DNA from 4 places in the Caballeronia zhejiangensis genome. Region 2 is predicted to be linked to each of the others. Evidence: riboswitches for the same ligand, from Rfam matches in the RefSeq annotation. Region 2 holds a riboswitch; each other region holds the start of a gene.
What was found. A riboswitch is a leader RNA that binds a small molecule or an ion and turns the genes downstream of it on or off. The one in region 2 is predicted to bind cobalamin.
Positions count from the first base shown of each region.

Region 1: linked by a shared signal. The riboswitch ahead of cobG (precorrin-3B synthase) and the one ahead of LDZ23_RS02930 (TonB-dependent receptor domain-containing protein) in region 2 are both predicted to bind cobalamin.
Region 3: linked by a shared signal. The riboswitch ahead of LDZ23_RS18860 (CbtB domain-containing protein) and the one ahead of LDZ23_RS02930 (TonB-dependent receptor domain-containing protein) in region 2 are both predicted to bind cobalamin.
Region 4: linked by a shared signal. The riboswitch ahead of cobW (cobalamin biosynthesis protein CobW) and the one ahead of LDZ23_RS02930 (TonB-dependent receptor domain-containing protein) in region 2 are both predicted to bind cobalamin.

Region 1 is NZ_CP084284.1:918,332-923,462, forward strand. It holds gene LDZ23_RS18770 (cobalt-precorrin-6A reductase) at 1-700, opposite strand, end outside; gene LDZ23_RS18775 (cobalt-precorrin-5B (C(1))-methyltransferase) at 697-1,794, opposite strand; gene LDZ23_RS18780 (bifunctional cobalt-precorrin-7 (C(5))-methyltransferase/cobalt-precorrin-6B (C(15))-methyltransferase) at 1,801-3,009, opposite strand; cobalamin riboswitch at 3,086-3,274, shown strand; gene cobG (precorrin-3B synthase) at 3,339-4,607, shown strand; gene LDZ23_RS18790 (precorrin-8X methylmutase) at 4,600-5,131, shown strand, end outside.
Region 2 is NZ_CP084283.1:620,667-625,797, forward strand. It holds gene LDZ23_RS02905 (SIMPL domain-containing protein) at 1-539, opposite strand, end outside; gene LDZ23_RS02910 (EVE domain-containing protein) at 609-1,067, opposite strand; RNA gene ssrS (6S RNA) at 1,147-1,328, opposite strand; gene LDZ23_RS02920 (cell division protein ZapA) at 1,434-1,748, opposite strand; gene LDZ23_RS02925 (ATPase) at 1,745-2,113, opposite strand; cobalamin riboswitch at 2,381-2,678, shown strand; gene LDZ23_RS02930 (TonB-dependent receptor domain-containing protein) at 2,760-4,640, shown strand; gene LDZ23_RS02935 (FecCD family ABC transporter permease) at 4,637-5,131, shown strand, end outside.
Region 3 is NZ_CP084284.1:936,451-941,581, reverse strand. It holds gene ppk2 (polyphosphate kinase 2) at 1-382, opposite strand, end outside; gene lhpI (bifunctional Delta(1)-pyrroline-2-carboxylate/Delta(1)-piperideine-2-carboxylate reductase) at 614-1,555, shown strand; gene LDZ23_RS18880 (hypothetical protein) at 1,685-2,008, shown strand; gene hmuQ (heme-degrading protein HmuQ) at 2,115-2,429, opposite strand; gene LDZ23_RS18870 (DUF1428 domain-containing protein) at 2,480-2,851, opposite strand; gene LDZ23_RS18865 (histidine phosphatase family protein) at 2,911-3,477, opposite strand; cobalamin riboswitch at 3,526-3,652, shown strand; gene LDZ23_RS18860 (CbtB domain-containing protein) at 3,682-3,915, shown strand; gene LDZ23_RS18855 (CbtA family protein) at 3,925-4,707, shown strand; gene LDZ23_RS18850 (DUF1289 domain-containing protein) at 4,742-4,987, opposite strand; gene LDZ23_RS18845 (cobyrinic acid a,c-diamide synthase CobB) at 4,984-5,131, opposite strand, start outside.
Region 4 is NZ_CP084284.1:931,034-936,164, reverse strand. It holds gene LDZ23_RS18845 (cobyrinic acid a,c-diamide synthase CobB) at 1-865, opposite strand, end outside; gene cobO (cob(I)yrinic acid a,c-diamide adenosyltransferase) at 869-1,471, opposite strand; gene LDZ23_RS18835 (cobalamin biosynthesis protein) at 1,721-2,146, opposite strand; cobalamin riboswitch at 2,193-2,450, shown strand; gene cobW (cobalamin biosynthesis protein CobW) at 2,572-3,657, shown strand; gene cobN (cobaltochelatase subunit CobN) at 3,663-5,131, shown strand, end outside.

The DNA.
Region 1 (5,131 bases), on a different replicon from region 2:
CGCGGGCGCTGGCGGCGTCGTCGAAAATACGGTCGGCGTCGGGAAGCGCGGGCCGCGTGAGCATGACGACGGCGATACCGCGTTCCCGCGCGACCGCGAGCTTCGCCTCGGTCGCCCGCCCGCCGCTGTTCTTGCTGACGACGACATCGATACGCGCCGCGTCGAACAAGGCGCGCTCGCCGGCGAGATCGAACGGACCGCGCGCATCGACAATGCTCGCGCGCGCGTTGCCCGGATGCGCGTCGAGACAGCGAATCGTCCAGTGCTGCGACGCGGGAATGTCGTGCAGATGCGCGAGCGCCTCGCGCCCGAGCGTGAAAAGCGGCCGATGAAACGGCGCGATGCATTCGACGATCTCGCGCCAGTCCGACGCCTCGCGCCAGTCGTCGCCCGCCTGCGGCTGCCATGCGGGACGGCGCACCGCCCAGAGCGGCACGTCGGCGAGCGCGCAGGCATCGAACGCGTGGCGGCTCATCTGCGCGGCATAGGGATGCGTCGCATCGACGACGAGCGTGATGTGCTCGTCGCGCAGATATCGCACGAGCCCGTCGATGCCGCCGAAACCGCCGACGCGCACCGTGCACGCCAGATCGCCCGGCACGCGCCCGAGGCCCGCGAGACTGTAGACGTGCGTCGTAGGAAGCGCACGCGCGATCGCGAGCGCATCGCCGGTGCCGCCGAGCAGCAGCACGCGCGTCATGCCGCGCTCCCGACGATATTGCCCTGCCGGTCGATCGCGAAGGTCTCGACTTCGATGCCTGGCGGCAGCACGTCGAGCGCGACATCGCGCGCGCGTCGGCAGACGATATCGCCGAGCGCGATGCCTTCGGCGCGTGCGAGCTTGAGCGCTTCCTGACTCGTGTTGGCCGCGCGCATCGACGCCAGCAGTTCGGCGTTCGCGCCCGCATCGGCGGCCCAGACGGCGAGCAGCGGCAAGTCGATGCTCGAACTGCGGCTGTGCAGATCCATATGCCCCGCCGCGAGCTTGGACAGCTTGCCGAAGCCGCCGCACAGGCTCAGCTTGTCGACGCTCGCGCGGCGCAAATGCTTGAGCACCGCGCCCACGAAATCGCCCATTTCGATCAATGCGATGTCGGGCAGGCCGTAGCGCGCGCGCATCGCGTCCTCGCTCTGGTTGCCGGTGCACGCGGCGATATGCCGATACCCGTTCGCCCGCGCCACATCGATGCCCTGATGAATCGACGCGATGTACGCCGAGCACGAAAACGGTCTGACGATGCCGGTCGTGCCGAGTATCGACAATCCGCCGACGATGCCGAGGCGCGGATTCATCGTCTTCTGCGCGAGCGCTTCGCCGTTCTCCACGCCGATGGTCACGTCGAAACCGCCGCGATAGCCGACGCTTTTTGCGAGCGCGTCGAGATGCTCGGTCATCATCTTGCGCGGCATCGGATTGATCGCCGGTTCGCCGACGGCGAGCGCGAGGCCCGCGCGCGTCACCGTGCCGACGCCCGCGCCCGCATGAAAACGCACGCCCGGTTCCTCCGACAGTCGCACGCGCGCGAACACGAGCGCACCGTGCGTGACGTCGGGATCGTCGCCCGCATCCTTGATGACGCCGGCTTCGGCGGCGGCGCTTTCATCGGGTAAACGGCGGCAGAACGAAAGCATCATCGTCACGCGCTGGCCCTTCGGCAGGACGATCTCCGCGCGCTCGCTCGTCTCGCCGAGCAGCAAGAGGCGCGCGGCCGCGAGACTCGTCGCGTTCGCGCAGCTTCCTGTCGTGTAGCCGCTGCGCAGCGGCGCGGCTTTCTCCGGTGTCTCTTCACGCATGACGCATCACGGTTTGCTCGCGTGCAGGATGGTGATCGGCAGCGCCTGACGCCACGTATCGAAGCTGCCGAGCGGTTCCGCCTGCGCGACGCCGATGCGCGTCAGCTCGCCGCCGTGCCGCGCGCGCCATTCGACGAGCGCCGCCTCGCTTTGCAGCGTCACCGCATTGGCGACGAGCCGCCCCCCCTGACGCAGACGCGCCCAGCACGCATCGAGCAGGCCCGGCACCGTCAATCCACCGCCGATGAACACCGCGTCCGGCGCGGGAAGGCCGTCGAGCGCGGCGGGCGCTTCGCCTCTGACGAGTTGCAGCGCGGGCACGCCGAGCGCATCGCGGTTGTATTCGATGAGACGCTGACGGCTCTCGTTCGCTTCGATCGCGATCGCCCGACACGCGCCGTGCGCGCGCATCCATTCGATGCCGATCGAGCCGCAGCCCGCGCCGACGTCCCACAGCAGTTCGCCGGGCTGCGGCGCGAGGCGCGCGAGCGTCACGGCGCGCACGTCGCGCTTCGTCAACTGGCCGTCGTGGCGGTAGGCGTCGTCGGCGAGACCGGGCGTGAGCGGCGGCCCGGCGTGGCCGGCGTGCGTCCGGCACTCGATCGCGATGAGATTGAGCGCGGCAACGACGGGCTCGCGCCAGTCGTCGGCACGCTCGTCGATGCGGCGTTCGTCGCTGCCGCCGAGATGCTCGAAGACGGTCATGCGGCTCGCGCCGAAACCATGCGCGGTCAGAAGCGTGGCGACGGCGGCGGGCGTCGTGCCGTCCGCGCTCAGCACGATGAGGCGCACGCCGCGATGCAGATTCGCGAGCAGCGACGCCGCCGGCCGCCCGACGAGCGATACGCAGACGGCGTCTTGGAGCGCCCAGCACAGGCGCGCCGCCGCGAGCGACAGCGACGACGGCGCGGGAATGACGCGCATTTCGCCGTTGGCGACTTCGCGCGCGAGCGTCGCGCCGACGCCGAAGCACATCGGATCGCCGCTCGCGAGCACGCAGATGCGCGTCTTGCCGTCGCGTTCGGCGAGCACGGCATCGAGCGAGAAGGGTTTCGGCCACGGCATGCGGCGCGCGGCGATGCGATCCGGCAGCAACGCGAGATGACGTTCGCCGCCGTGAATCGACTGGGCGTCGAGAAGCGCGCGACGCGCGGCGCGGGAAAGTCCGTGCCAGCCGTCTTCGCCGATGCCCACCACGGTCAGCCAGTTCGACATGCGCGGTCTCCTTGCAGCGATTCCGATCGCGTTCCCGGATACATGCCGGAAGCGCTCGGAGGGTCGATAAAAGCGGGCATAATACAGGTCCGTCGGCGCCCGGGGTCGTGAGACCGAGGGCTTAAAAGGGAACACAGCAAAACTGTGGCTGCCCCCGCAATTGTACGCAGCGAGTCCGCGCTCCACTGCCACTGGTTTTTACCGGGAAGGCCGGCGCGAATGTCGACCTGCCAGCCAAGAGACCTGCCGATCCAACGCATTCGCGCGACGCCGACCGGGCGGGGTGTACCGGTTCGCTCATCACGCGCGAAGCCCAACGGGTCACGCTTTTGAATTCTTTCGACCGCTCATCGCTCAACGCAACGCCGCGTGCTTCCGCATGCCCGGGCCTGATGCGCATCGTGCCCGCGCGCGATGGCGGCCTTGCGCGTCTGCGTCTCGCGGGCGGCGTGTTGAGCACGCGGGCGGCGCGGGCCGTCGCGCGCGCGGCTCGCGAGTACGGCTCGGGCGTGATCGAAGTGACCAATCGCGCGAATCTGCAACTGCGCGGCATTCGCGACGATGCCCACGCCGCGCTCGTCGACATCGCCCTCGACGCGGGCCTCGGCCCGTCGACGGCGGGCGCAGACGACATCCGCAACGTAATGCTGAGCCCGCTTGCGGACGACGGCACGCGCGCGCTCGCCGCGCGGATCGTCGATGCGATGCAGGCCGATGCGTCGCTGCATGCGCTGTCGCCGAAATTCGCGCTCCAGCTCGACGCCGGCGAGCGCCTCGCGATGCTCGATCATCCGCACGATGTTTGGCTTTCCGCCATCGAGGATGGCGCGCGCTTCGCATTCGGCCTCGCCGGAACGATGCGCGATCCGGCGCTCGGCGCGATCTCGCGCGACGATCTCGTGATGTTCGTCCTGAACGTGTTGCGCAGCTTTCTCGCGCTGGCGACGCCTGAAGAACATCGCATGCGCGATCTGCTTGCGCGTATCGGCGTTGCGCGCTTTCTCGACGCCTTACGTTTCGACGCCGATATCGCGACATGGACACGCGCACCCGCCGATGCATCGCTGCGTCTCGGCGCGCACGAGGAGCCGCATCGCGCGACGTGGTACGCGGGTGCGCAAACGCCGCTGGGCCGTCTCGATGCGACGACGCTCGAAGCGCTCGCCAATCTCGCCGACGCACACGGCGCAAGCCGCCTGACGATGACGCCGTGGCAAAGCGTGCTGATTCCCGGCCTCGCGGCGCATTCAGCGCATGACGTGCTGCAAGGGCTGCACGCGCTCGGCCTTGCAACCGGCGCGCACGAACCGCTCGCGCGCCTCATCGCGTGCGCGGGTTCGGAAGGCTGCGCAAAGAGCCGTGCCGATACCAAAGCCGATGCTCACCGGCTCGCCGCGCTCCTGCCTTCGGATGACGAGACGCAGGTGCATCTGAGCGGCTGCGAGCGTTCGTGCGCGGCGGCGCATCCGGTTCCGGTCACGCTCTACGCAGTCGCGCCCGGACGATACGACTTACATCGCGACGCACGAGCCGTCGCGCGCAATCTGACCATCGAAGAGGCGGCCGAACGGCTCGCCCGGAGCCATGCCGATGCTTGACTACATCCGCGACGGCGCGGAGATTTATCGTCAGTCCTTTGCGACGATCCGCGCCGAAGCCGACCTCGCCGCCATTCCCGCCGATCTGGAGAAGCTCGCCGTGCGACTGATCCATGCGTGCGGCATGGTGGATATCGTGAGCGATCTGCGCTTCTCGCCCGGCGCGGGCAGCATCGGAAGAAAGGCGCTTGCAGCGGGCGCGCCGATCCTGTGCGATGCGCGCATGGTCGCCGAGGGCATCACGCGCGCGCGCTTGCCCGCCGACAACCGCGTGATCTGCACCTTGAGCGATCCCTCGATTCCCGAGCGCGCCCGCGCGATGCGCAACACGCGCTCGGCCGCCGCGCTCGAACTATGGCGTGCGCAACTCGAAGGCGCGATCGTCGCGATAGGCAACGCGCCGACCGCGCTCTTCCATCTGCTCGACATGATCGATGCCGGCGCGCCGAAGCCCGCGCTCATTCTCGGCTTTCCGGTCGGTTTCATCGGCGCGGCGGAATCGAAAGCGATGCTCGCCGCCGATA
Region 2 (5,131 bases):
TGCGCGGCGCTTTGCGCCTGCTTGCGGAACGAATCGATGGCTTGCGAGACGAGCTTTTGCTCGGCCGCGCGCTGCGCTTCGGGCGACAGCGAGAACGCGACGCTACCCACTTGCATCGACGAACTCATCTTGCCCGCGAGCTTCGATGCCGCCGCGAAGTCATGCGATTCGAGCACGACTTCCGTGCGCCCGCGCCACGCGGAAATCTTGCCGTCGCGATCCGTCGACGGATAGACGGTGAACGAGCCGCTCTTCGCGGTCACGCCGTCGACACCTTTGGCTTCGCGTAACGCGGCCTCGGCGCGCTGATTGAGCGTGCTGGTGAGCGACGACGGATCGGCCGCTTCCTGTTCGTAGAAGAGCGTGATGTTGACGACATCCTGCGGCACTTGCGCGCTCGCTTGTGCGGAGAGCGAGAGCACGCCCGAGGGCTGTGGCTGCGTTATCACCGTCTGCGCAGCGGCGGTTTGAGACAACGTAAGCGCGGCACCGGACATCGCGAGCAGGGCGAAGGCGGCGGCGGTTTTCTTATTGAGCATCGAAGGACTCCGTGACATCGCGTACGTGCGACGGGATTTAGTCGCATTCGTGAAGTCGTAAGTTCCTTGTTAGACGAGGTGCTCGGTAATAAATCGCCATTGCGCTTCGGTCACGGGCGTGATCGAGAGCCGGTTGCCGCGCGCGAGCACTTGCATGTCGGCAAGCTCTGGATGTTCGCGCAACGCGGCGAGCGATATGAGCGGCGTCTTCTTCACGAACTTCACGTCGACGAGCATCCAGCGCGGCGTTTCCTGCGTCGATTTCGGATCGTAGTAATCGCTCTTCGGATCGAATTGCGTGGGATCCGGATACGCCGTCGAGCACACTTTCGCGATGCCCGCGATGCCCGGCTCCGGGCAGCTCGAATGATAGAAGAGCACGCCGTCGCCGATCTGCATCTGATCGCGCATGAAGTTGCGCGCCTGATAGTTGCGTACGCCCGTCCACGGCAAGGTTTTTTTCGGCGCGTGCGCGAGATGATCGATGCTCGCTTCGTCCGGTTCGGACTTCATCAGCCAGTAGCGCATGGTCGTGTGCATGAATCGAAGAGCGAACGGCAGGGACAAACGAAAACGGCATCGGAAAAACCGATGCCGTTTCTTGAATGAGGTCCCCGCCACAGCCGCTAGGCCGGCATCCTGAACCTGGGTTCAAGATTGGTCGCGGTAAGCAACACTTCGGGTACATCGGACTAGCGACGCGCGCGCCCGTGCTGCAAGGTTCCGCAACCGTGCCAATGTAGCATTGGTTCAAGGAATATATGACCTTGGCGTACCAGGCAGGGAAACGTCACTCTACACCAATCGTTTGCCTTCTGCAGCCTCTTCACGCTACTTCGGCAGTTTCTTTTTTCGATTGACATTGCGCGCTGATTGACTCGACGCGCATCTGCCTTATTGCGCTTCGTGTTGCGCAATGACCGCGCCCAATTGCTCGTTCATCGAGTGCATCGTGCGGCGGATTTCTTCGGCGGGGAAGGCCTCGCCGTGACGCACGCTGTCCTGCAGCTTAAGCAATTCCGACGCCAGCGAAAGCGCCGCCATCACCGCGATGCGATCCGTGCCGCGCACGCTGCTTGCATTGCGCACTTTGTTCATTTCGGCGTCGACGCGCGCGACGGCTTCACGCAATGCGCCTTCGGTTTCCGGCGAGCACGCGAGACGATACGGCTGCCCGAGAATGGATACTTCGATCTGCGTGGTCGTCATGCCTTCTCTCCCTGATGATGCTCGCCGTGCAATTCCGTTTCATGTGCTTCCTGGGAATCGGCTTCGAGGAGATCGAGTTGATTGTCGGACTCGGCATGTTGCGCGGACTTGCCGCGCGGCAGCTTTTCGAGAATCGCGTTCAGGCGGATTTGCGCGTCGTCGATTTTCGCGGACAGCGAATCGCGTTCGGACTGCAGCGTATCGCGCTCTTCGCGCACTTGCGCGAGCTCGGCCTGCACGTTCGCATAGTCGGCGCGCAGCTGTTCGAGTTGTTCCTGCAGCGCTTGATGCGCCTGCTTGTGGCGCTCGCTGATCTGGATCAGCCGGCCGATGTTTCCTGACAGTGATTCGAGTTCGTTGAGCATGTGCTGCGTCCTCTAAAGACCTCGCATTTTAGCGCGGTTCAACGGAGCTTCCGATAAATGTCTCGTTTCGAGACGTAACAACACGCGATCTAGCGCTTAATCCTTCGAATCAAGCGCATGTCGCGATGCATTCGTGTGCAGAAAACGCGAGCGCCCCGCAACGCTCGTGATGACAGGCCGGCCGCTTCTCTTTCGCTTCTCGTTCGATTCGTCATGCGCCGCGCCAGTCTGCCCGCGCGGTTTTCTTGACGGCCCCGAACCGCGCTCCTACACTTGCCGCACTTTTGGTGCTCGCATCCGCGGATCTCGTGGATGCAGTCAAACGGGAAACAGGGAGCGAAGTCGCCGCAATCGACGACGAGCCAACCTGTGCTGCCCCCGCAACGGTAAGCGACCGCAACGCAAGTTGCAAGTCGTCTCATGCGCGTTTTTGCCGCGCGAGCGTGTCGAAATTCGTCGCACGCGCGCGACTGCAAGAAACGTGTCGATGCCACTGCGCGCCATGCGCGGGAAGGCGAGACGATTGATCGCCAGCCCGGATACCGGCCGGAGTCCGACGCATCGGCGCGCATGGCGCGGTGCGTTCGTCGCGCATCGTCCTCGCGGGGAGCGGGGTCGCGCTCACGCGAAACGGAACACTTCACACATGGTATTGCCACTGGCCGCGCTCAGAAGCGGTCTCTCCCGTCATGGCGCGCTCGTTGCGGCCATCGGCGCCTTGCCGTTCGCCGGCGCTGCACAGGCGGCCCAGACGGAAGACAGCACGCAAACGCTTGCGCCCGTCGTCGTCACATCGACGCGCGCGCCGCAGCCGCTTGCCGAATCGATTCCGCAGACATCGCTTTTTGACGAGCAGGACATCGCCGATGCAAACACAAGCGACGCGCTCGGACTCGTCGCGCTCGCGCCCGGCGTGCAGATCACGCGCAACGGCGGACCGGGCTCGAACTCGGGGCTTTTCATACGCGGTGCGGCGTCGTCGCAATCGCTCGTGCTGATCGACGGCGTGCGCGTCGAATCGGCGTCGCTCGGCGCGGCACAGCTATCGCAATTGATGCTCGACCAGATCGGGCGCGTCGAGGTCGTGAACGGCAACGTGTCGGCGCTCTATGGATCGAATGCGATTGGCGGCGTCGTGCAGATCTTCACGAAGGAAGGCGAGGCGCATCCGCCGCGCTTCAACTTCGAGGCGGAGTACGGCAGCTATCACACGCAGCGGCAATCGGCGGGCGTGAGCGGCGCGCTCGACAAGGACGGCCGCACGACCTTCAGCGTGAACGTCTCGCGCGAGAAAACCGACGGCTTCTCGTCGATCGATCCGGGAATCGCGCCCGGCGCCAATCCGAACGCGAACGGCTATCTGAACGAGAGCGTCGCGGCGACGCTGCGTCACGAGTTCAGCGACAAGTGGGACGCGGGCGTGCGCTTCCTGCAATCGAACGGCATCAACAGTTTCGACGATGCCTATGGCCAGCCGACCGATATCAACGAAACGCACGATCGCGTGCGCTCGGCGTCGGTGTTCGCGAACGGCCGCGTCACGGATAACTGGACGACGCACTTCACGATCGCGCAGGGACAGGACCGCGCGAACATCGAGCAGAACGGCGTCTATACGAGCCGTTTCGATTCGGAGAACCGGCAATATACGTGGCAGAACGACGTGCGGATCAGCGACGCGCACAAGCTGCTCTTCGGCTACGAGCATCTCGATCAGACGCTCGATTCCGATCAGTTCAGCGCGCCCGACCGTCATGTGAATTCGATGTTCGCGGGTTACGTGGGGCACATCGGCGCGAACGAGTTGCAGGCGAATCTGCGCCGCGATCAGTATTCCGATTTCGGCGGCGCGAACAGCTACTATCTGGGCTACGCGTATAACTTCGACGCGCACTGGAAGGCGAGCGCGAGCTATTCGGCCTCGTTTCGCGCGCCGAGCTTCGACGATCTCTACTATCCGCTGAGCGGCAATCCGTCGATTCAGCCGGAGCGCAGTCATTCGGTCGAGGCGGCGTTGCAGTACGCATCGAATGCGCTCGGCGTGGTGCGCGTGACGCTTTTTCAGACGCGCTATTCGAATTTGATCGATTACGTGTCCGACGGCGGCTTCTACTATGTCGCGCAGAACGTCGGGCGCGCGAAGGTGCAGGGCATCGAGGGATCGTGGGCGGGGCACGTCGGCGCAACGGATGTGCGCGCGGGCGTCACGTTCCAGAATCCCGTCGACGAAACGAATCACGAGGATTTGACGCGGCGCGCGCGGCATTTCGCGACGCTGACGGCGCATCGCACGATCGGGCCGTGGCGCGTCGGTGGCGAATGGATCGTGAGCGGTCAACGCAGCGATTACGATTCGACGCTCGCGGGCTACGGCATCGTGAATCTGTCGGCGCGCTACGACATCTCGAAGTCGTGGTACGTCACGGCGCGCATCGACAACCTGTTCGACAAGGACTATGAACTTGCGTACTCGTACAACACGCCACGACGCGGCGCGTACATCACGTTGGGCTGGCATCCGTCGTGAGCCGCGTGGCTGAACGTCCGCGCGCGATGAACGCGAGCCGCGCCACCGCGATCTGGATCGCGCTCGGCGCAGCGACGCTCGTCGTGCTGGTCGCGTCGCTCGCGATGGGCAGCGTCGCGTTGCCCGTATCGCGCGCGATCGGCGCGCTCTTTCACGCGCACTCGGCGACGCCCGATATCGCCGATGACATCGTGCTGACCTTGCGTCTGCCGCGCGCGCTCGCGGGCTTCGCGTCGGGCGCATTGCTCGCGTTCGCCGGCGCGCTGCTGCAAGTGCTGTTGCGCAATCCGCTGGCGGAACCGTACGTGCTCGGCGTATCCGGCGGCGCGGCAACCTTCGCGCTTGCCGCGATGCTCGGGTCGCTGCCGTGGTGGGGCGTAGATATCGCGGCTTGCGCGGGCGCGTTCGCATCGATCGTTCTGGTCCTCGGACTCGCGCGCAAGGACTTGTGGCAAAGCGGACAGGACGCATCGCCGAGGCTCTTGCTGACG
Region 3 (5,131 bases), on a different replicon from region 2:
CCGGCAAATGCGACACGTAGCGCTGGAAATACCATTGCGTGCGCTCGCGATTGTTCGGCGCGGGCAGGGCGGCCACGCGGCACACGCGCGGATTCAGCCGTTGCGTGATGCGCTTGATCGCGCCGCCTTTGCCCGCCGCATCGCGTCCCTCGAACAGCACCACGAGCCGATGCCCCTCGTGCACGACCCAGTCCTGCAGCTTCACGAGTTCGCCTTGCAAGCGAAACAGCTCGCGAAAATAGGTCTTGCGTAACTGACGCTCTTCATCGGAGAAAGTCGATTCGCCGTCCAGGAAGCGATCGTCGATCTCCATCTCGAACTCTTCGTCGTAGCTGTCGATGATGTCGGCGTGGAAACGGCGCTGCTTTTCCGTCGTGTTCATGAGGGGCTCCGTGGCGTTCTTGGGCTGCCGCCGTCGCGATGACGGTCGCGGCGCGGGACGGCCGATTGTGACGACATTCGATGGCAGTCACATGACAGCGGCTGATTCGTTCATTCTAGCGAGCGATTCGCTGCTTTATGACGCGGCGTCGCGCGCCGTTAGAATGTTCCGGCACTTCGATGGGATTTTGAAGTTCGATTTCATCTTCCCCATATCAAGCGAGCGAACGCGATGACCGCAACGATCCATAGTTTCGACGAAGCTCAAACCGCGCGCCTCGTGCCGTATGATCGGCTCGTCGACACCCTCGCCGCGACGATGCTCGATTACGCGGCGGGACGCATCGTGAGTCCAGAGCGCATGGTGGTGCCGATCGAAGGCGGCGTGATGTTGTCGATGCCCGCGAGCGCCGCCGATCTCGCGATGCACAAGCTCGTGAACGTTTGCGCGGGCAACGGCGCGCTCGGCCTGCCGACGATCCACGGTCAGGTGACCGCCTACGATGCCATGACGGGCGTGCCGCAATTCATGCTCGATGGCCCGACGGTGACGGGCCGGCGCACGGCGGCGGTATCGATGCTCGCGATCCGCGCGCTTCACGATGCCGCGCCGCGCGAGGTGCTCGTCATCGGTACGGGCAAGCAGGCTGCGTATCACGTCGAGGCGCTCGCCGCTATTTATCCCGATGCGCGCATCGTCGTGCAAGGCTCGCGTCCCGGGCGCGCGCGCGAGTTCTGTGCGGCGCATGCATCGCTTTCGAAGCAGCTTGCCGCGCTCGACGAGACCACGATTCCCGATTCGATCGATGTCGTCATCGCCGCGACCACGAGCAAGACGCCGGTCTATACGTTGCCCGCGCGCGCGGGCCGCCTCGTGATCGGCGTGGGCGCATTCACCGCCGATGCCGCCGAGATCGCCGCCGCGACCGTGCATGCAAGCGCGCTTTACGTCGACGACCCTGCGGGCGCGCGTCACGAAGCAGGCGATTTCATTCTCGCGAGCGTCGAATGGAACGATGTGCACGCATTGGCGCTCGCGCTCGCGGCGCCGTCCAAAGCCGTTGATGCATTGCAACCGGTGATGTTCAAATCGGTCGGCTGCGCGGCTTGGGATCTTGCGGCATGTCGCGTCGCGCGTGCGGTTTTGTCGGAGGAAAGCGTCGCGGCGCGCTAGGCCGTGCAAGGGGAACGCCAGCTTGGAACGGTACTTGCTGTAAGTCTCTTTAATGACAGAGACGCCATAAGCGTCACATGACAAACGGCGCCAAGGTGCGCCACAGCAATCGAGCCAGCGAACTAACCCATGAAAAGTCGATACGACAGCAAGTGGCACCCGTGGATTCCGGCGCGCGACGACGGACGTGAGGGCGCGGGTGGCGCGGCGGACGGGGAACGCCAGACGACTCCGCATGCGAGCGCGGCGCCGCCTGCGGCTTATTTCATCTCGGTTCTTGAGCTTGCGACGGGCGAGAAACTCGGCAATGACGAGCGTCTGCGCGCCGTCGCGATGCTGGAATCGCAATTCGGTGCGGGGCGTCCGCGCACGCTGAAGGAAGCGGTGCGAATCTGCGCGGCGGCGATCGATTCATCGACGCTGCAGCGCATGGCGCGCGGCGCAAAGGCCTAGAACACGTCTGAAAAGACAGCTTCGGCGAAGCGCGTTTTTTCACACGTGTGTAAAACGCGCGTGCTCGCCGAAAAGTGCGCGAACGTTCGGTTGCGCCTTGACCGCTCTATTTGACGGTCTGAATGACTTCGAAGCCCTCGAATTCCGGATGACCGAGATAAAGCTGGCGCGTCTCACCGCCGGCATTGCGATGCGCGGCGCGAAACGCGTCCGAACGCGTCCAGTCTTCGAAGGCTGCCTGATTCGCCCATATCGTATGGCTCGAATACAGAACGTGATCGTCTTTCACCGGTCCTTTGAGCAGATGAAACTCGACGAACCCGGGCACATCCTTCAGATGCGTATCGCGGCTCGTCCACAGACGTTCGAAGTCGGCTTCGGCGCCGGGCACGATCTTGAAGCGGTTCATGGCGATATACATGTCGATGCGGTTCCTTCGAAGTAGTGACTCGATTGAGCGGATAAGAACGATCAGTCGCGCCCGAGTTCGACGATGGTCGTGAAGCCGCCGAAGAACATGCGTTGAGGATCGAACGGCGTCTCGCCGGATTCCATCATCGTTTTGAGGCGCGGGTCTTCCATCACTTTGGCGTTGACGCTATCGCGCTGCTCGCGCGATTCGTAGACGATATACGAGAACGCGACGGTCTCGCCTTCCTTCATCTGCACGCTCTGTGGAAACGATGTGAGCTTGCCGGGCTTCACGTCGTCGGCGATGGTTTCCACGAACTCCAGTGCGCCGTGTTCCAGCCAGATCTTGCCGGCGGCTTCGGCCATGCGGCGATAAGCGTCGACCTTGTCGATCGGTACGGGTACGACGAATCCATCCACGTAATGCGCCATCTGAGTCTCCTGGTTGAGTCGAACGCGCACCGCGCACGCGATGCGCTGTCTGCTTTGAGCTATTCGTATGGAGCGAAGTTCAGGGCGGTCCACGTATCGGCGGGCGAGGCGCGTTCCAGCACCGTGGACGAGAGCGGCGCGAAGTTCATCCCATAGATCGATGCGAGCGGCAGGCGAAGCGCATGCGCGAGCGCCACTTTCACGACGATCGCATGCGTGACGACGATGCAGCGCCCCGCGTCGAGCCGGTCGATCGAAGCGAAGCCCTCGGCGACGCGCGCGGCGAGCATGGCGACGCTTTCGCCGCCGTGCGAACGCGCATCGGGATCCGCGAGCCAGGCAGCGACATGTTCCGGTTCGCGCTCGCCCGTTTCGCGTATCGAATGCCCGCGCCAGCGGCCATAGTCGATGTCGTCGAACGCGGGAACGATCTCGAATGCATCCGCGATCCACGCCGCCGTTTCACGCGCGACGCGCGCGGGACTCGCAATCACGCGCGTGTCGGGCAAGGCGTGCAATGACGCGAGCTGCGCGCGCGCATCGCGCTCGGGAGGTTCGTCGCCGGTGGGAAAGTGCCCGGTTTTCATCGCGCGCGTGGCGGCGTGACAGAGAAGAATGAGTTCCAAGGCAGGTGGCGGTCGAATCGGAATCGTTTTACTTTGCAGCGGATCATCATAGAATGGCAAGCTTGCAGTGCGAGGAAGCCGGTGCAAACCCGGCACGGTCGCGCCACTGTGTGCGGTACGTCAACGCGAAAGCGCGGCGCCGCGAGTCAGACCCCGCTGCATGCTCTTCGTCAATCGGGACGCGCTTTTCCCTGGAGAACCACCATGAATGCTTCCAACGCGCCGGTCTTTTCCGCTCCGGTTTCCCCGTCACTCGATGCACCCGTGCCCATTCCGGTGCGTGAAGTGTTGCCGTGGGCCGTCTTCATCGGCCTCATTCTGCTGATCGCAATCTATTTCGTCGGCGCCGAACAGGGCGCGACGTCGATTTTCTCGGGCACGTACGTCCACGAATTCGTGCATGACGGCCGGCATTTGCTCGGCTTTCCGTGCCACTGAGGAAGCATCATGATTCGCACTTTGCTGATACGCGGCATGATCGCGGGACTGGTCGCGGGCCTGATCGGCTTCGGCTTCGCGCGTGCGTTCGGTGAACCGTCGGTGGCACGCGCCATCGCGTTCGAGGAACAGCACGAGCATGAACACGAACATGAGCACGGTCATGCCGATGCGGCTGCCACGCAAGCGCATTCGCACGATCACGGCGACGAAGCGCTCGTGTCTCGCGATACGCAAGCGGGCCTCGGCCTTCTGACCGGCGTCGCCGTGTTCGGCACCGCGCTCGGCGGTCTCTTCTCGCTCGTGTTCGCGTTTGCTTATGGACGGCTCGGCGCGTTGCGCGCGCGCGGCACGTCGGCATTGCTCGCGCTGTTCGGCTTCGTGAGCGTCGCCATCGTGCCGTTCCTCAAGTACCCGCCCAATCCGCCCGCTGTCGGCAATGCCGAGACCATCGGGCCGCGCACGGCGCTTTTCTTCGGCATGGTGGCGATTTCCATCGCGGCTGCCGTCTTCGCCGTGCGCTTGCAGCGGCGCATGGTGGCGCGGCATGGCGGGTGGAACGCGACGCTCATCGCGGCGGCTGCGTATATCGTCGTGATCGTGGCGGCGCAGGTCGCGCTGCCGTCCGTCGATGAAGTGCCCCCGGATTTCTCCGCTTCGCTGCTGTGGAATTTCCGCGTGGCCGCTATCGGCATGCAGGCGCTGTTATGGACGACGCTCGGTCTCGTGTTCGGTGCGCTCGCAGCGCGTGAACTCGAGCGGCCGGCGGTGAGAAGAATGGCTGCGGCGTAAGCGGTTCGGCGTCGCTCATGAAGCTCGCGCTTCGTCAGGAACGCGGGCTTTTCGTTTGCTCTTTCGCCGCACGACGCTTGAGCAATTCATCGAACAGATCGAGCTTCGCGGCATCGTCCATCGATCTGAAGGTCTTGATTTCCTCGCGGCTTCGGAAGCAGCCGAGGCACAGGCCCGTTTCCTGATCGAGCTTGCAGACATCGGTGCATGGCGAGCCGATGGGTTCCTGCGCTTTCGCGCGTTCGATGGTGAAAGCGAGATCGTCTTGCGTCGTTGTCATAGTGATTCGCCGCGAAAGAGCGCAGCGGCCGCGGCCGGATTCGACGGCCAGTAAGCGTGCATGTAAGTGGCCGACACCGAACCATGCCGATAGAGCGCTTCGCCTTCGGTGCCGGTCGTGGCATGAGCGGCCTTGAGCGCCGGC
Region 4 (5,131 bases), on a different replicon from region 2:
GATAGCCGCCGGGAAGATAGAGCGCGTCGGCATCGTGCGGCGCGGGTTCGTCGGCGAGCGGAGAAAACGTGCTGATGCGCGCGCCCATGGCGATGAGCACATCGACATTCGCCGGATACACGAACGAGAACGCCGCATCGCGAGCGATGGCGATATGCGCGCCGTCGAGCAGACGCGGCGGCGCGGGCAGCGTCGCATCGTCGAAATGAACGGGCGGCGGAAGATCGGCGAGCGTCGTTTGCGCGATTGCATCGGCGGCGCGGTCGAGCCGTGCGTCGAGGCCCGCGATTTCATCGGGCTGCGTGAGACCGAGATGACGCTCGGGCAAGGCGATATCGTCCGCATTCGACAGATGGCCGCAATAACGCAAGTCGACGGGGATAGTCTCCGACAACATCTGCGCATGACGCGCCGATGCAACGCGATTCGCGAGCACGCCATGAAAGGGCACATCTTCGCGATAACGCGCGAGCCCGAACGCGATGGCGCCGAACGTCTGCGCCATGCCGTGCGCGCCGATCACCGCGAGCACCGGTACGTTGAACGTGGCGGCCAGATCGGCGCTGCTCGGCGTGCCGTCGAAGAGACCCATCACGCCTTCGATGAGAATGAGATCGGCCTCGCGCGCGGCCTTGGCGAGCAACGCGCGGCACGCATCGAGCCCGACCATCGACAGATGCAGCGAATAAACGGGCGCGCCGCATGCACGTTCGAGAATCATCGGATCGAGAAAATCCGGGCCGGTCTTGAACACGCGTACCTTCAGTCCTCGGCGCGTGTGATGACGCGCAAGCGCCGCCGTCACCGTGGTCTTGCCTTGATGCGACGCACTCGCGCCGATGAAGAGAGCGGGGCAGTCGGGCATCGCTCAGAACTCGACGCCGCGTTGCGCTTTCACGCCTTGCTCGCGATACGGATGCTTCACGAGCCGCATTTCCGTGACGAGATCGGCAAGTTCGATCAACGCATCGGGCGCGTGGCGACCGGTCACGACGACATGCAGCATCGCGGGCCGCGCCTTCAGCACGTCGAGCACTTCATCGAGCGGCAGATACTCGTACTTGAGCACGGTGTTGAGTTCGTCGAGCACGACCATCTGATATTCGCCGCTCTCGATCATGCGGCGCGCTTCGTTCCAGCCCTTGCGCGCGGTGGCCATGTCGGCTTCGCGATTCTGCGTGTTCCAGGTGTAGCCATCTCCCATGGTGACGAAATCGCAATGCGCGATTGCGCCGAGGAAATCGCGCTCCGATGTATGCAGCGCGCCCTTGATGAACTGCACGACGCCGAGCTTCATGCCGTGTCCGAGCACGCGCACCGCCATGCCGAACGCGGCCGTTGTCTTGCCCTTGCCGTTGCCGGTATTCACGATCAAAAGGCCTTTCTCGTGATCGGCGGCGGCCTGCTTTTTCTCGTGGCCTTCCTTGCGGCGCTGGGTCATGCGCAGATGCGATTTGGTATCGGTTTTCACGGGAGCTCCAGAGAAAGACGGCCGTATCGTACAACAGGCGGCGGCTTAATTCTGCGCTAACAGACGGCAGGCATCATGCAATCAACGTAATCACCGACTCGAGGAGCAAGCAAATGGACGCGCTCTATCTCTATCTGGAACTCGTCGCGCTTGGCGTTCTCGTCTGGCTTTGCCGCGACAAGTTCAAACCGGTCGTGGCGAAGCCGCTCGCCGAAACGCCGCGTCCGCGCACGACCGCAAGACCGGTATTCATGTTCCGTTCGCGCGGGGCGCATGCATCGCTGCGATCGCGACGGTTACGCCACAATCGATCGTCTTTGGCACGATGAGCGTTCGCGCGTTGCCCGCGAGCAGCGCGCAAGGCTCGCATACGCCATCGACGTTCATATGCGCCATTGCATGATGCGATATCGCCGTGCGCGGCGCTTGCGCGATTTCATCGGCGCCGTAGAAGCGCAATGTCAGACGATGACGCTCGCAGAACGCGAGCAGTCCCGCCTCGTGCCGTTTCGCGTCGATGCTCGCGATGATGGCGATGTCGCCGAACGCAAGCGTGCCCAAAGCGCCGCGCACGGCGTGCTCGATTGCGTCGGCGCTCGCGCCCCGCCTGCAGCCGATCCCCACGGCAAGACGCGTGACAGCGGGCTGATTCATGTGAGCGATGACGGATTCCATGTGCGCCGACCTTACCACCTTTCTTGACGCTCGCGCCCGCCGGGCCTAGACTTTCACGCAGTTTTGGTGCTCGCGCGCGGATTCTCTCGTGCGCAGTTAAACGGGAAGCAGGGCGCGTTCCTTTCGATTCGTCGAACGCACGTCAACCTGCGCTGCCCCCGCAACGGTAAGCGATTCACCGCGCACGGCATTTTCATCGCGTGTACGGGAAGCCGGCTTCGAGGCCACTGCGCGTGAGAAACGCGCGGGAAGGCGAAGCGGCGTCGTCGTCAGCCCGGATACCGGCCAGACTTTGAGCGGGGCTTGCTGTCGCGGGGATGCGGCGCGGCCCATGATCCATAAAAGCGTGCGTTTCCCTTTCATCCAGCCGCGTTGCCAGGCATCGCGCGACATGAAGCGCATGCAACCGAAGCCACGGAGCGACGATGCAAACCCGCAAGATTCCCGTCACGGTCGTGACCGGCTTTCTCGGCAGCGGCAAGACCACACTGATGCGGCATATCCTCTCCAATGCGCAAGGCAAGCGCATCGCGGTGATCATCAACGAGTTCGGCGAGCTCGGCATCGACGGGGAGATCTTGAAGGGTTGCGGCATCGGTTGCGAGGATGAAGCCGGCTCGAAAGACCGCAATCTGTACGAGCTCGCGAACGGTTGTCTCTGCTGCACCGTGCAGGAAGAGTTCTATCCGGTCATGGAACAACTCGTCGAGCGGCGCGAGAGCATCGATCACGTGCTGATCGAAACGTCCGGTCTCGCTTTGCCGAAGCCGCTCGTGCAGGCGTTCAACTGGCCGTCGATCAAGAACGCATTCACCGTCGATGCCGTCGTGACCGTGGTCGATGGACCCGCTGCCGCGAGCGGTCAGTTCGCGGCGAATCCCGTCGCCGTCGATGCGCAACGCAAGGCCGATCCCAATCTCGATCACGAATCGCCGCTGCATGAACTGTTCGAGGACCAGCTTTCGTCTGCCGATCTCGTCATCGTCAACAAGACCGATCTCATGGATGATGAAGCGCTGCGAAAGGTCGAAGCGCTCGTGCGGCCCGAGATTCCGCCCGAAGTGAAGATCGTGCCCGCGCAGATGGGCAGGCTCGATGTGCATACATTGCTCGGTCTCGAATCGGCATCGGAAGAGACGATTCATTTGCGGCACGATCATCACGGTTCGCCCGATGAAGCAGGCCACGCCGATCATCATCATGACGAGTTCGATTCGGTCGTCGTGCATGGCAACGTCGAATCGCGCGAGCAGGCGCTGGCCGCGCTGCATGCGCTCGTCGAGCAGCACACGATCTATCGCGTGAAGGGTTTCGCTGCGTTGCCGGGCGCGGCGATGCGGCTCGTCGTGCAAGGCGTCGGACGACGCTTCGACAGTTACTTCGACCGCCGCTGGGAAGCGGGCGAAGCGAAGACCCAAAGCCGCTTCGTGCTGATCGGCGAAGACCTCGAACGCGCGACGCTGCAACGCGCGTTCGACGCCGCGCTCGCGAGCGCGCCCGTGCAGGCGTAACCGCGATGCATCTGCTCCGCACGACGCCGGGAGGCTTCGTCGACGACGCGCAGGGCGTCATGCGTATCGATCAGACGAGCGCGCCGATCGTCGTGCTCAGCTCCGCCGATACGACGCTCGCGTTGCTCGCGAGCGCGTTTCCGCGTCTCGAGCCGGGCTTTCCCGACGTGCGGCTCGCGAATCAATCGTTTCTGCGTCAGCCCGCATCGGTCGATTTCTATGTCGACGATGTATTGCGTCACGCGAAGGTCGTGATCGTCGATCATCTCGGCGGCGAATCGTACTGGCCGTACGGCATCGAGCGGCTCGTCGCGCTCGCGAAAGAGCGCAAGCAGATGCTCGCAATGTTTTCGGGCGATCTCACCGAGGACCCGAATCTTATCGGCAAGAGCACGGCCGATGCAGCGTTTTGCCGCGAGCTGTCGCGCTATCTGCGCGAAGGCGGCGCGCGCAATGCCGAGGAGTTTCTACGCGCGATCGCGCATCGCGCGTTCGGCTTCGGGCGCGAGCCGCAGCCGCCGAGTCCGCTGCCCGCCGTCGCGATCTATCATCCCGAGCGCGATATCGCGGTCATCGACGACTGGCAGGCGCGCTGGACCGAAGGCGCGGGCGTCGCCGCGATCCTGTTTTACCGCGCGCATTTGCAATCGGGCAATACGGCCGTGTTCGATGCGCTCATCGAAGCGCTCGAAAAAGAAGGCATGAATCCGTTGCCGATCGCGATTTCGTCGCTCAAGGAAAGCGTGAGCCGCGAAGTGGTCGAGCGTTTGTGCGCGCAGCATCGCGCATCGCTCGTATTGAACACGACGGCTTTTGCGGCGAGCGTGATCGGCGAGGACGAAGCGTTCGAAGTCGCGGGCGATGCGCCCGTGCTGCAAGTCATCCTGAGCGGCGGCAATCGCGATGACTGGCAGAAGGACAATCACGGCCTGAATTCGCGCGACGTCGCCATGCATGTCGCGCTTCCCGAAGTCGATGGCCGCATCATCACGCGCGCCGTGAGTTTCAAGGGGCTCGCATATCACTGCAAGCATACGCAGGTGGATGTCGTGCGCTATCAGGCCGACGCGGAGCGCGTGCGCTTCGTCGCCGAACTGAGCCGGCGGTGGACCAAGCTGCGTCATACGCCGAACGCGCAGAAGCGCATCGCGCTCGTGCTGGCGAACTACCCGGCGAGCGAAGGGCGCATCGGCAATGGCGTGGGACTCGATACGCCTGCATCCGCGATCAACATTCTGTCGATGCTCGCGCGAGAAGGCTATCGCGTCGGCACGATGCCGCCGAACGGCGATGCGCTCATCGCCGCGTTGACGGAAGGCGTGACCAACGATCCCGTCGTCCGCGATATGCGCCCTGCGTTGCAGAGTCTTTCGCTCGATGACTATCTCGACGCGTATCGCACACTGCCCGCCGATGCGCGCGCCGCGCTCGAAAAAACCTGGGGCGCACCCGAAGACGACCCGACGATCAGACG